DNA from 3 places in the Pantoea agglomerans genome. Region 1 is predicted to be linked to each of the others. Evidence: predicted binding sites of a transcription regulator. Region 1 holds the regulator's gene; each other region holds the start of a gene.

Region 1 (3,475 bases):
AATATCAAGTAACCCAGCAAAAAGGGCCCCGACAAGCGGGGCCAAGGGGTTCGTCAGCAGTTGACGAGGAATTACTTATAGAGTTCAGCAGTGAAGTGGTAGTTGTCGCCGGTGCGCGCTTCGATCACTTTATAGGCGCTGGCACCCTGCTCATCGGCTTTCTGAGAAAGCTGCGCGCGATAATCCATCGGCGCGCCCGCTGTACCACTGATCGTCACTGTCCCCGCAGGCTGCATATTCTGCGCCTGGTCGCCGGTAATCAGCTGCGCTGCCTGAGCGCCGAATGCGATTACGGAAAGCAGGCTAATGGTTGCGATGGTTGTTTTGATTTTCATTGTTCGTCTCCTCATTACAATCAACAACCTGCGGTTGACATCATGATGCGGGTCGTCGATATCGCAGGCGTCACGCGGACGCCCAGTCGGTTAATTATTTATAGAGCTCAGCCGTGACGTGATAGGTGTCGTCCTGGTTGTTCTCGATGATGCGATAGTGGCTTGCGCCCTGCGCGTCAGCCTTCTGGGATAGCGCCTGACGAATATTGGTCTGGTCGCCGTCATGACCGCTGATGCTGATGGTCTGGTTCAGCGGCTGCAGGGTTTCGGCCTGCTGATTTGATACCAGAGTGGCAGCGCTGGCGCCGAATGACAGGGCGGCAGTCAGCGTGGCTAAAGCGATAAGTGATTTGGTTTTCATGGTCTACTCTCCTGAATTCATCGATAAGGCCACCCGATGCGCAATGCGCGCTTCAATAAGGTCGCCCTTGCAATGACGTCTTATTTATACAGCTCAGCGGTAGCGTGATAGTTGCCGTTGTTATAAGCCTCGATGACGCGATAGGCGCTGGCGCCTTGCTGCTCAGCTTTTGCATTCAGCTCTTCTTTAATCTGCATCGGCGAACCTGCTACGCCGCTTACGCTTACTGAGCCGATAGGCTGCAGATTTTTCGCCTGCTGCGCGTTGATAGATTCTGCTGCAAAAGAGCCGAATGACAGGGCGGATAGAATGCTCAGGGTTGCGATAGTAGCTTTAACGTTCATGATTATTTCCTCGTCGTCTGTTTTTGTCTTTTTGTTTGGTGTGATTTGCATCACGAAAAGAAGTATAGAACTAATAACAGTTGAAATTAATACCTGCCTAATAATGTTTTCTTGTGATACTTTATCCTTATGACGCATTTTTATTCTTTATAGTTATAAAAAACGGTCAAAAAGCAGGCAGTAGCTGGTAAATGCCTTAAAAAACAGCAGGGTGAGTCACTTTATCTTTTTGTGCGAAAGGATATGGTGAATATGGCTGGTTATTGATTTGGATCTGGGTGTTGTCGCTAATAGCCTTGTGTAAAGCAGCGTAAAATAGCGCAAAAGGTTAAGCAGGCAAACAGGTATGACCAAAGAGATTCAGTAAAACCCGTTGGGAAAAGAATAAGCTAACAGGCTGAATCAGCAGAGGAGAAGACGCGGGCAGGGCAAACGGAACCACCGGCAGCGCGGCTGCCGGTAGAAGAGAGCGGTTTAAAGCTCCTGTTCAAACACCGTCAGCAGCGCGCTGTGCAGTTTCCTGACGGTAAACGCGCGCGCGGGAGTAATGAAGATCGTATCGTCACCGGCAATAGTGCCGAGAATGCCTTCCGCCTTGCCCAGCGAGTCAAGCAGGCGGGCAATCAGCTGCGCCGCGCCAGGACTGGTGCGGATCACTATCAGCGCATCGTTATAGTCGATATCCAGGACCAGATTTTTTAATGGGCTGGTGGTGGTCGGCACGCCCAGTTCCGCCGGCAGACAGTAAACCATCTCCATTTTGGCGTTACGCGTGCGTACTGCGCCAAATTTAGTCAGCATACGAGACACCTTCGACTGATTGATATTGTCGAAGCCTTCCTCCTGCAGCGCCTGTACTATCTCGCCTTGAGAGCTGAATTTCTCTTGTTTTAACAAGGCTTTAAACGCTTTAATCAGTTCGTCTTGTTTAGATGGGTTTCGCATAAGCTACCAGTAAAGAAAAATGCCGAACGCCCGCCGACGGCAGATACATTATTATGCATATGAATGAATTTTTATGCAATTAGTCGATAAAAAAGGCAGGCGCCGCGGGTTGCGGGCGGCAATCATAACAAAATTTTTTGCGCAGACCAAAACGGCGCGAGGATGTGAAAAGCGAAGGTTGCAGAATTGTTATACAATTGAGGTGTTATATGGATAGCTATCACGGCCATGCTCTATCTGCTATCGGCATTGTTGTCGGTCATTCAGGCGTGTTGTGCTGACAAAGTAGCAACCCAAAAGATTAAGTGCTGCTGCACGCATAATGAACAGTGGGTTTGTCATCGTCTGAGAAGTTGATTCAGGTCTGGACACAGATGGAAATTCGGCTCTACTCTGCCCCACCTTAATAAGGAGTACAGAATGAAAGTTGCCGTTCTTGGCGCTGCTGGCGGAATTGGTCAGGCGCTCGCCCTTCTGTTAAAAACCCAGCTTCCTGCGGGTTCTGAACTCACGCTCTATGATATCGCGCCGGTGACGCCCGGCGTCGCGGTGGATCTCAGTCATATTCCCACCGCGGTCAAAGTCCAGGGCTTTAGCGGCGAAGATGCGACGCCGGCGCTGCACGGCGCCGATGTGATCCTGATTTCGGCGGGCGTGGCGCGCAAGCCGGGTATGGATCGCGCCGATCTGTTTAACGTTAACGCAGGTATCGTACGCAATTTGATTGAGCAGGTGGCGCAAACCGCGCCAAAAGCGCTGACTGGTATTATTACCAACCCGGTCAATACCACGGTGGCGATCGCTGCTGACGTGCTGAAAAAGCACGGCGTCTATGACAAAAATCGACTGTTCGGCGTTACCACGCTGGATATTATCCGCGCCAATACCTTTGTTGCCGAGCTAAAAGGCAAGCAGCCGAACGAGGTTGAAGTGCCGGTGATTGGTGGTCACTCCGGCGTGACTATTTTGCCTCTGCTGTCGCAGGTGCAAGGGGTGAGCTTCAGTGATGACGAGGTCGCCAGCCTGACAAAACGCATCCAGAATGCGGGTACCGAAGTGGTCGAAGCCAAAGCGGGCGGCGGATCTGCCACGCTGTCGATGGGCCAGGCGGCGGCGCGCTTCGGCTTGTCGCTGGTGCGCGCGCTTCAGGGCGAGGCGAACGTGGTGGAGTGCGCTTACGTTGAGGGCGACGGCGAGTACGCCCGCTTCTTCTCGCAGCCGCTGCTGCTGGGCAAACAGGGGATCGCGGAGCGACGCGCTATCGGCACGCTGAGCGATTTTGAACAACAGGCATTAAGCGGCATGCTGGAGACGCTGAAGAAAGATATCGCACAGGGTGAGGAGTTTGTGAAGCAGTAAGCGCGCCTGCACCCAGGCGATTTCCACTGCTGACGAGGCCCGGCTTAACGGGCCTCTGTCGCAAGTCAGAAAAGCGGCGGGGCGGCGATCGGCGCCCCCTCTCTGGCGCTCAGGTAGCGTGCCGCAACCCT
Region 2 (3,475 bases), 1.3 Mb from region 1:
TTGCTCCACGGCCCATGCCGCCCGCGCAATCAGCTACGGGGCCGTCCGAAAGAGGAGCCGGCTGGCCACTCAGGTCAGGTCGGCCATCAGCACCTTTGAGCGCCGCTGATAGTTATACATCTGCTTTTTACTCTCCGGCAGCGACTCAATATCCACCGGCGTAAAACCGCGCTCCTGAAACCAGTGAATGCTGCGCGTCGTGAGTACGAACAGCTTCTCCAGCCCCATCTGCCGTGCCTGAAGCGCAACGCGCTGCAGCAGCATCTCGCCGCGCGACGAGCTGCGATAGTCCGGATGCACCGCCACGCACGCCATTTCGCCGATTTTCTCATCCATAAAAGGGTAGAGCGCCGCGCAGGCGATGGTCAGGTTGTCGCGAATGATAATGGTGAACTTGTCGATCTCCATCTCCAGCTGCTCGCGCGAGCGACGCACCAGGATCCCCTGCTGCTCCAGCGGGCGGATAAGCTCAAGTATGCCGCCGATATCGTTAATGGTGGCGCGGCGGATCTGCTCGCTCGACTCCATTACGATCTGCGTGCCGATACCGTCGCGGGAGAAGAGCTCCTGCAACAGCGCGCCATCTTCCTGATAGCTAATCAGATGGCTGCGGCGCACGCCGCTGCGGCAGGCTTTCACCGCGCCACGCAGGAAGCGCACCGTGCCGGAAAGGTAGTCGCCGTCGCTCTCCATCTCGTCGATGCGCGCCTGCGCGTCGTTCGGGAACAGCTCGGAGATAATGGTGCCGTCGCGGCGCGGCACCCCCTGCTCGGAGCAGAAGCCGATCATCTTCTCCGCCTTCAGCTTAATGGCCAGCTGGGTGGCGACCTCTTCTGACGTCAGGTTAAAACTTTCGCCGGTAACGGAAACCGCCACCGGGCCGAGCAGTACGATCGCATCGTTATCCAGCTGACGATGGATCGCCTCTTCGTCGATGCGGCGAATGCGCCCGCTGTGGCAGTAATCGACGCCGTCATCCACGCCCAGCGGCTGCGCGATAATAAAGTTGCCGCTGACGACGTTGATATGCGCGCCCTGCAGCGGCGTATTGTTGATGCTCATTGAGAGTCGCGCCGTGATGTCGAGCTGCAGCCGTCCCGCCGCCTGCTTTACCAGCTCCAGCGACTGGGCGTCGGTGACGCGGGTGTACTTGTGGTAAACCGGCTCCAGCTGATGCGCCGCGAGGCTGGCGTCAATCTGCGGACGCGCGCCATAGACCACCACCAGGCGAATGCCGAGACTGTGCAGCAGGCCGATATCGTTAACGATGCTGGAGAAATTCTCATGCTCGATCGCTTCGCCGCCCAGCATGATGACAAAGGTCTTGCCACGGTGGGCATTGATATAGGGAACGGTGTGGCGAAAACCCTGAACCAGCTCAGTACTACGTTCCTTCACGGCAAACCTCAATGAATGATTATTCGTAATTTTTGTATTTTTATTCTTTTAGGGCGCTATTTGCAAGCGGTAAACCTGACGTAAATTTACGTTTTTTCGGGTGCGCTGGCAGCTAAGAGACTGCATTATTTAGCTTTTCCAGGATGACTTAGCCAAAAGGATGGGCTAAAGTTTTCAGCGCCGTTTATTAAAGTGGCGCTTTTTTAGACAGAACAGAGCAGCTGGAGCGGCATGTCAGAATCAAATCCCCTTATTTCCCGCAGAAGGCTCCTGCAGGGTACCGGCGCATTATTGCTACTGAGCGTCAGCCGCACAGGCCTGGCGGCAAAAAACCATATCGTCGCGGTTCGCATCTGGCCATCTTCGACCTATTCGCGCATGACGCTGGAGTCCAGCGTGCCGCTTCACTATAAGCAGTTTGCGCTCTCGCATCCGGATCGGCTGGTCATTGATATCGCAAATATGCATCTCAATCCGGTGCTGAAAGGCGTCGACAAGCTGGTGCGCGTAAGCGATCCCTTTATTAAAAATGCGCGGGTCGGGCAGTTTGACGCCAATACCGTGCGCATTGTGCTGGAGCTGAAGCGCAACGTCGCGCCAAAAACCTTTACGCTGGCGCCGGTGGCCGGGATCAAACACCGGCTGGTGGTGGATCTCTATCCGAGCCAGCATAGCGCAGAAGACGATCCGCTGCTGGCGCTGCTGAAGGATTACAACCAGGGCGATCTGGAACGCAACGAGCCGGCGTCCGCGCCGCTGCCCGGCAAGGCGGGACGCGACCGGCCGCTGATCGTGATGATCGATCCAGGGCACGGCGGCGAAGATCCCGGCGCGCACGGCAAATACAAAACGCGTGAAAAAGATATCGTGCTGAAGATGGGGCGACGGCTTAAGGCGCTGATCGATAAAGAGCCCAATATGAAAGCCTATATGACGCGCAACGAGGATGTGTTTATTCCGCTGCGGGTGAGGGTGGCGAAAGCGCGCAAGCAGCGCGCCGATCTCTTTGTCTCGATACACGCCGACGCCTTTACCAGCCGCAGCGCGCGCGGCTCCTCGGTATTCGCGCTCTCAACCAAAGGTGCGACCTCGGCGGCGGCCCGTTTCCTGGCGCAGACGCAGAACGAATCGGATCTTATCGGCGGCGTCAGCAAGAGCGGCGATCGCTATCTCGACCACACCATGTTCGATATGGTGCAGCGCCAGACCATTCACGATAGCCTGACGTTCGGCAAAGAGGTGCTGCATCGTATGGGGCGCATCAACCATCTGCACAAGCGTACCGTCGATCAGGCGGGCTTTGCGGTGCTGAAGGCGCCGGATATTCCGTCGATTCTGGTGGAAACCGCCTTTATCAGCAACGTGGCAGAGGAGCGCAAGCTGCGTACCAGCCGCTATCAGCAGCAGGTGGCTGAAGCGATTTTTCACGGCATAAAGGCTTACTTCGAGAAGGGCGGGGCGCGACGCTAACAGCAGAAGAGGGGATGGCCTGCGCCATCCCGTTTTCAGAAGGCACAAAAACAAAAAAGCACCCTTAAGGTGCTTAAATGTTGGTTGCGGGAGCCGGATTTGAACCGACGACCTTCGGGTTATGAGCCCGACGAGCTACCAGGCTGCTCCATCCCGCGTCCGTAGTGCGCTTTGCGTCTTTTTCACATTCTCTCTTCACAAGAAGAGTTGGTTGCGGGAGCCGGATTTGAACCGACGACCTTCGGGTTATGAGCCCGACGAGCTACCAGGCTGCTCCATCCCGCGTCCGTAGTGCGCATTGCGTCTTTTTCACATTGTCTCTTCATAAGAAGAGTTGGTTGCGGGAGCCGGATTTGAACCGACGACCTTCGGGTTATGAGCCCGACGAGCTACCAGGCTGCTCCATCCCGCGTCCGTGGATGCGCACTATACCTCCTGGAGCTGATGATGCAACCCCTTTTTCGCGCGAAGCGCCAAATTAGGGATTGTTTGCTGAATATTTTCTCCATATGGCTAATTATCGCACAGCTGCGCACTGGGAAGGGGAAGGCGGATTTCAATCTGCCAGACGCTTTGCTATCGTCGCGGGGCGAAAACTGATGAATAA
Region 3 (3,475 bases), 330 kb from region 1:
CGCTCATAGTCAGAGATGTCGCTGTGATCGAGCTGCTTCAGGCAGCTGTTCACCTCGACCAGCTTGTGGATCAGGGTGCGGCGGGTGATCTCGGTGGGATGCGCCGTCAGCACCAGCTCCAGCGACAGCGATTCAATCGCTGCACGGATCGCGCTTTCGCTGACGTCGGGCTGTTGTTTAAGACGATCAAAGGTGGTTTTCAACAGTTCGGGATGGTTCGCGCCGTCGCCGCTGCGTGAAATGGTCTGATACTGTTCGGCGACGTTGGTCAGGTTAAGAAACTGGCTAAAAGCGCGTGCCACCGGCAGCAGCTCGTCGTTCGACAGATTTTGCAGCGTGTTAAGCAGTTCCTTGCGATGAGTGTCATTTCCCGCACGGGATGACTTTGAGAGTTTGCGGATGGTCTCCACCCGGTCGAGGATGTTCTCTCCTAGTGCATCCTTGATCGTATCCCCGAGCAGTTTGCCGAGCATACTGACATTACTTCGCATTGCGGAATATTGTTCGTTCATGTGACCCTGACACCCTTATCGTCTTTGTAAACTTCTACACCCAGCGTTCGCGGCCAGGCCGAAACTGCATGAGTAATCACCCACCGGGCATAACATCGTCTTTTATCTAGCCACGTAAACCTGGCGACGTCAATGCGCATAAGCGCCCGGTAACATGCGGCTAACTGCTGGAAATTCAAAGATTTTAAATAGAGAGGAGCGGGATAAGTTATTCTTATCAACAAATCCCGCGTATTGAACAGGAAATTTACTTTCTTAACAGTAGATTGCCCTGTTTATTGCGTATCAGTGGCAAAAGTGCTGCACAACCTGCGCGATCAGGGCGCGAGTCGGCTTAATAAATGCGGTATCGATAAATTCATCTGGCTGATGCGCCTGGTTGATCGATCCCGGCCCCAGTACCAGCGTCGGGCACAGCTCCTGAATAAACGGCGCTTCGGTGCAGTAGTTCACCACTTCGGTCTGCGTGCCGAGCAGTTTTTCCACCACGGCGACCAGTTCGTGACTGGCCGGGCATTCGTAGCCCGGAATCGGCGGATGCAGCTCGCCGACCGTAAGCCGTCCCGGCCAGCGCGCGCTGACCGGCGCCAGCGACTCGTTCAGCAGCCCTTCCAGGTCGTTTAGCGACAGGCCCGGCAGCGGACGAATATCCATGTGCAGCTCGCAGCAGGCGCAGATGCGGTTCGCCGCGTCGCCGCCGTGGATATGGCCGAAGTTCATGGTCGGATAGGGAATGGCGAAGCCGTCGTGGTGATAGCGCTCTTTCAGGGTATTGCGCAGCTGCATCAGATGACCGATGGCGTCGTGCATCAGTTCGATAGCGTTGACGCCGCGCGCCGGATCGCTGGAGTGGCCAGACTGGCCCTGCACGCGAATAACGTGCGAGAGATGGCCTTTATGCGCGCGCACCGGCTTCAGCGAGGTCGGCTCGCCGATAATGGCGCAGTCTGGGCGAATGCTCGCCGTTTCAGAGAAGTACTTCGCGCCCGCCATGGTGGTCTCTTCATCGGCGGTGGCGAGAATATAGAGCGGCTTGCTGAGTTTGCTGACGTCGACGTCGCGCAGCGTGTCGAGGATAAAGGCGAAGAAGCCTTTCATATCGGCGGTGCCCAGGCCGTAGAGCTTGTTGTCGTGCTCCGTCAGGGTAAAGGGATCGCGCGTCCAGCGCCCGTCGTCGAACGGCACGGTATCGGTATGGCCCGCCAGCAGCAGACCGCCTGCGCCGCTGCCGCTGCGCGCCAGCAGGTTAAATTTATGGCGCGTGCCCGGCACCGGCTGTACCTCTACGTTAAAGCCGAGATCGCGGAACCAGCCTGCCAGCAAATTGATTAAAGTTTCATTGCTCTGATCGAGCGCGGCGTCGGTTGCGCTGATGCTCGGTGTGGCAATCAGCTGGCGGTAGAGTTCGATAAAAGGCGGTAATTTTGTCTTCACTGTTGACGGTCCTTGAGTTAGGATGTATCAATATTCATGCATTAATAGTGAATAAAAATACATTAACGCCGGTTGGCTGGGAAGCAGAAATCCTTCGCAAACGGCATCGTGGGCAACGGGGCAAGGCCGCGACCCGGAACGTGTGACTGTAAAAAGGTATACAGCCTGATGTTGAATACGCTGATCGTTGGTGCCAGTGGTTACGCTGGCGTAGAGCTCGCCACCTTCCTCAATCGCCATCCACATATGAACATAACCGCTTTGGCGGTTTCAGCGCAAAGCCCGGATGCCGGGAAGCGTCTGTCCGATCTGCATCCGCAGCTGAAAGGCGTGGTGGATCTGCCGCTGCAGCCGTTGAGCAGCGCGGCCGAGTGGGCGGACAAGGTGGATGTGGTGTTCCTGGCGACCGCGCATGAAGTCAGTCACGATCTGGCACCTGAGTTCCTGAAGGCCGGCTGCGTGGTGTTCGATCTCTCCGGTGCCTTCCGCGTCAACGACGGCGACTTTTATCAGCGCTATTACGGCTTCACCCATCAGCACGCCGACTGGCTCGACAAAGCGGTCTACGGCCTGGCGGAGTGGAACCACGCGCAAGTCAAAGAGGCGCAGCTGGTGGCGGTGCCGGGCTGCTATCCCACCGCGGCGCAGCTGGCGCTGAAGCCGCTGATCGAGGGCGATCTGCTTAACGCCGATCAGTGGCCGGTGATCAACGCCACCAGCGGCGTAAGCGGTGCCGGCCGTAAAGCCAGCGTCACTACCAGCTTCTGCGAAGTGAGCCTGCAGCCGTACGGCCTGTTCAATCATCGCCATCATCCAGAAATTGTTGCCCATCTCGGCGCGCCGGTGATTTTTACGCCGCACCTCGGCAACTTCCCGCGCGGTATTCTGGCGACCATCACCTGCCGTCTGAAGGCGGGCGTCACGCACGACGACGTAGCGGCGGCGTTCCACAGCGCCTATCACGACAAGCCGCTGGTGCGCGTCTATGAGCAGGGCGTGCCGGCGCTGAAAGCGGTTATCGGCCAGCCATTCTGCGACATCGGCTTCGCGGTGCAGGACGAGCATCTGATCGTCGTCGCGGCGGAGGATAACCTGCTGAAAGGCGCTGCGTCGCAGGCGGTGCAGTGTTTGAATATTCGCTTCGGCTTCCCTGAAACGCAGTCGCTGATTTAACGGACAAGGATGCACATGACAACTCCATTAATTATCAAACTGGGCGGCGTGCTGCTCGACAGCGAAGAGGCGCTGGCGCGCCTGTTCGACGCGCTGCTGGCTTATCGCAGCGCCCATCAGCGTCCGCTGCTGATCGTTCACGGCGGCGGCTGCGTGGTCGACGAGCTGATGAAAAAGCTGTCGCTGCCGGTGAAGAAGAAGAACGGCCTGCGCGTTACGCCAGCCGATCAGATCGACATTATTACCGGCGCGCTGGCGGGCACCGCCAATAAAACCCTGCTCGCCTGGGCGAAAAAGCACGGCATTAAGGCGGTCGGGCTGAGCCTGGGCGACGCCGACCTGGTGAAGGTGGCGCA

The links. The regulator ArgR, encoded in region 1, controls arginine synthesis, uptake and breakdown. The targets are predictions, from matches to a motif close to ANTGAATAAAAATACANT.
Region 2: the regulator ArgR is predicted to act here: its motif matches at 1,430-1,447, upstream of argA (amino-acid N-acetyltransferase).
Region 3: the regulator ArgR is predicted to act here: its motif matches at 1,993-2,010, upstream of argC (N-acetyl-gamma-glutamyl-phosphate reductase).

The regions. Positions count from the first base shown of each region.
Region 1 is NZ_CP083809.1:391,120-394,594, forward strand. It holds gene LB453_RS04345 (barstar family protein) at 1-12, shown strand, start outside; gene yhcN (peroxide/acid stress response protein YhcN) at 72-335, opposite strand; gene LB453_RS04355 (YdgH/BhsA/McbA-like domain containing protein) at 430-696, opposite strand; gene yhcN (peroxide/acid stress response protein YhcN) at 777-1,040, opposite strand; gene argR (transcriptional regulator ArgR) at 1,515-1,985, opposite strand; gene mdh (malate dehydrogenase) at 2,406-3,344, shown strand.
Region 2 is NZ_CP083809.1:3,173,994-3,177,468, reverse strand. It holds gene argA (amino-acid N-acetyltransferase) at 70-1,398, opposite strand; gene amiC (N-acetylmuramoyl-L-alanine amidase AmiC) at 1,630-2,868, shown strand; tRNA gene LB453_RS17960 (tRNA-Met) at 2,950-3,026, opposite strand; tRNA gene LB453_RS17955 (tRNA-Met) at 3,077-3,153, opposite strand; tRNA gene LB453_RS17950 (tRNA-Met) at 3,204-3,280, opposite strand.
Region 3 is NZ_CP083809.1:64,148-67,622, forward strand. It holds gene ppc (phosphoenolpyruvate carboxylase) at 1-512, opposite strand, end outside; gene argE (acetylornithine deacetylase) at 798-1,946, opposite strand; gene argC (N-acetyl-gamma-glutamyl-phosphate reductase) at 2,115-3,119, shown strand; gene argB (acetylglutamate kinase) at 3,135-3,475, shown strand, end outside.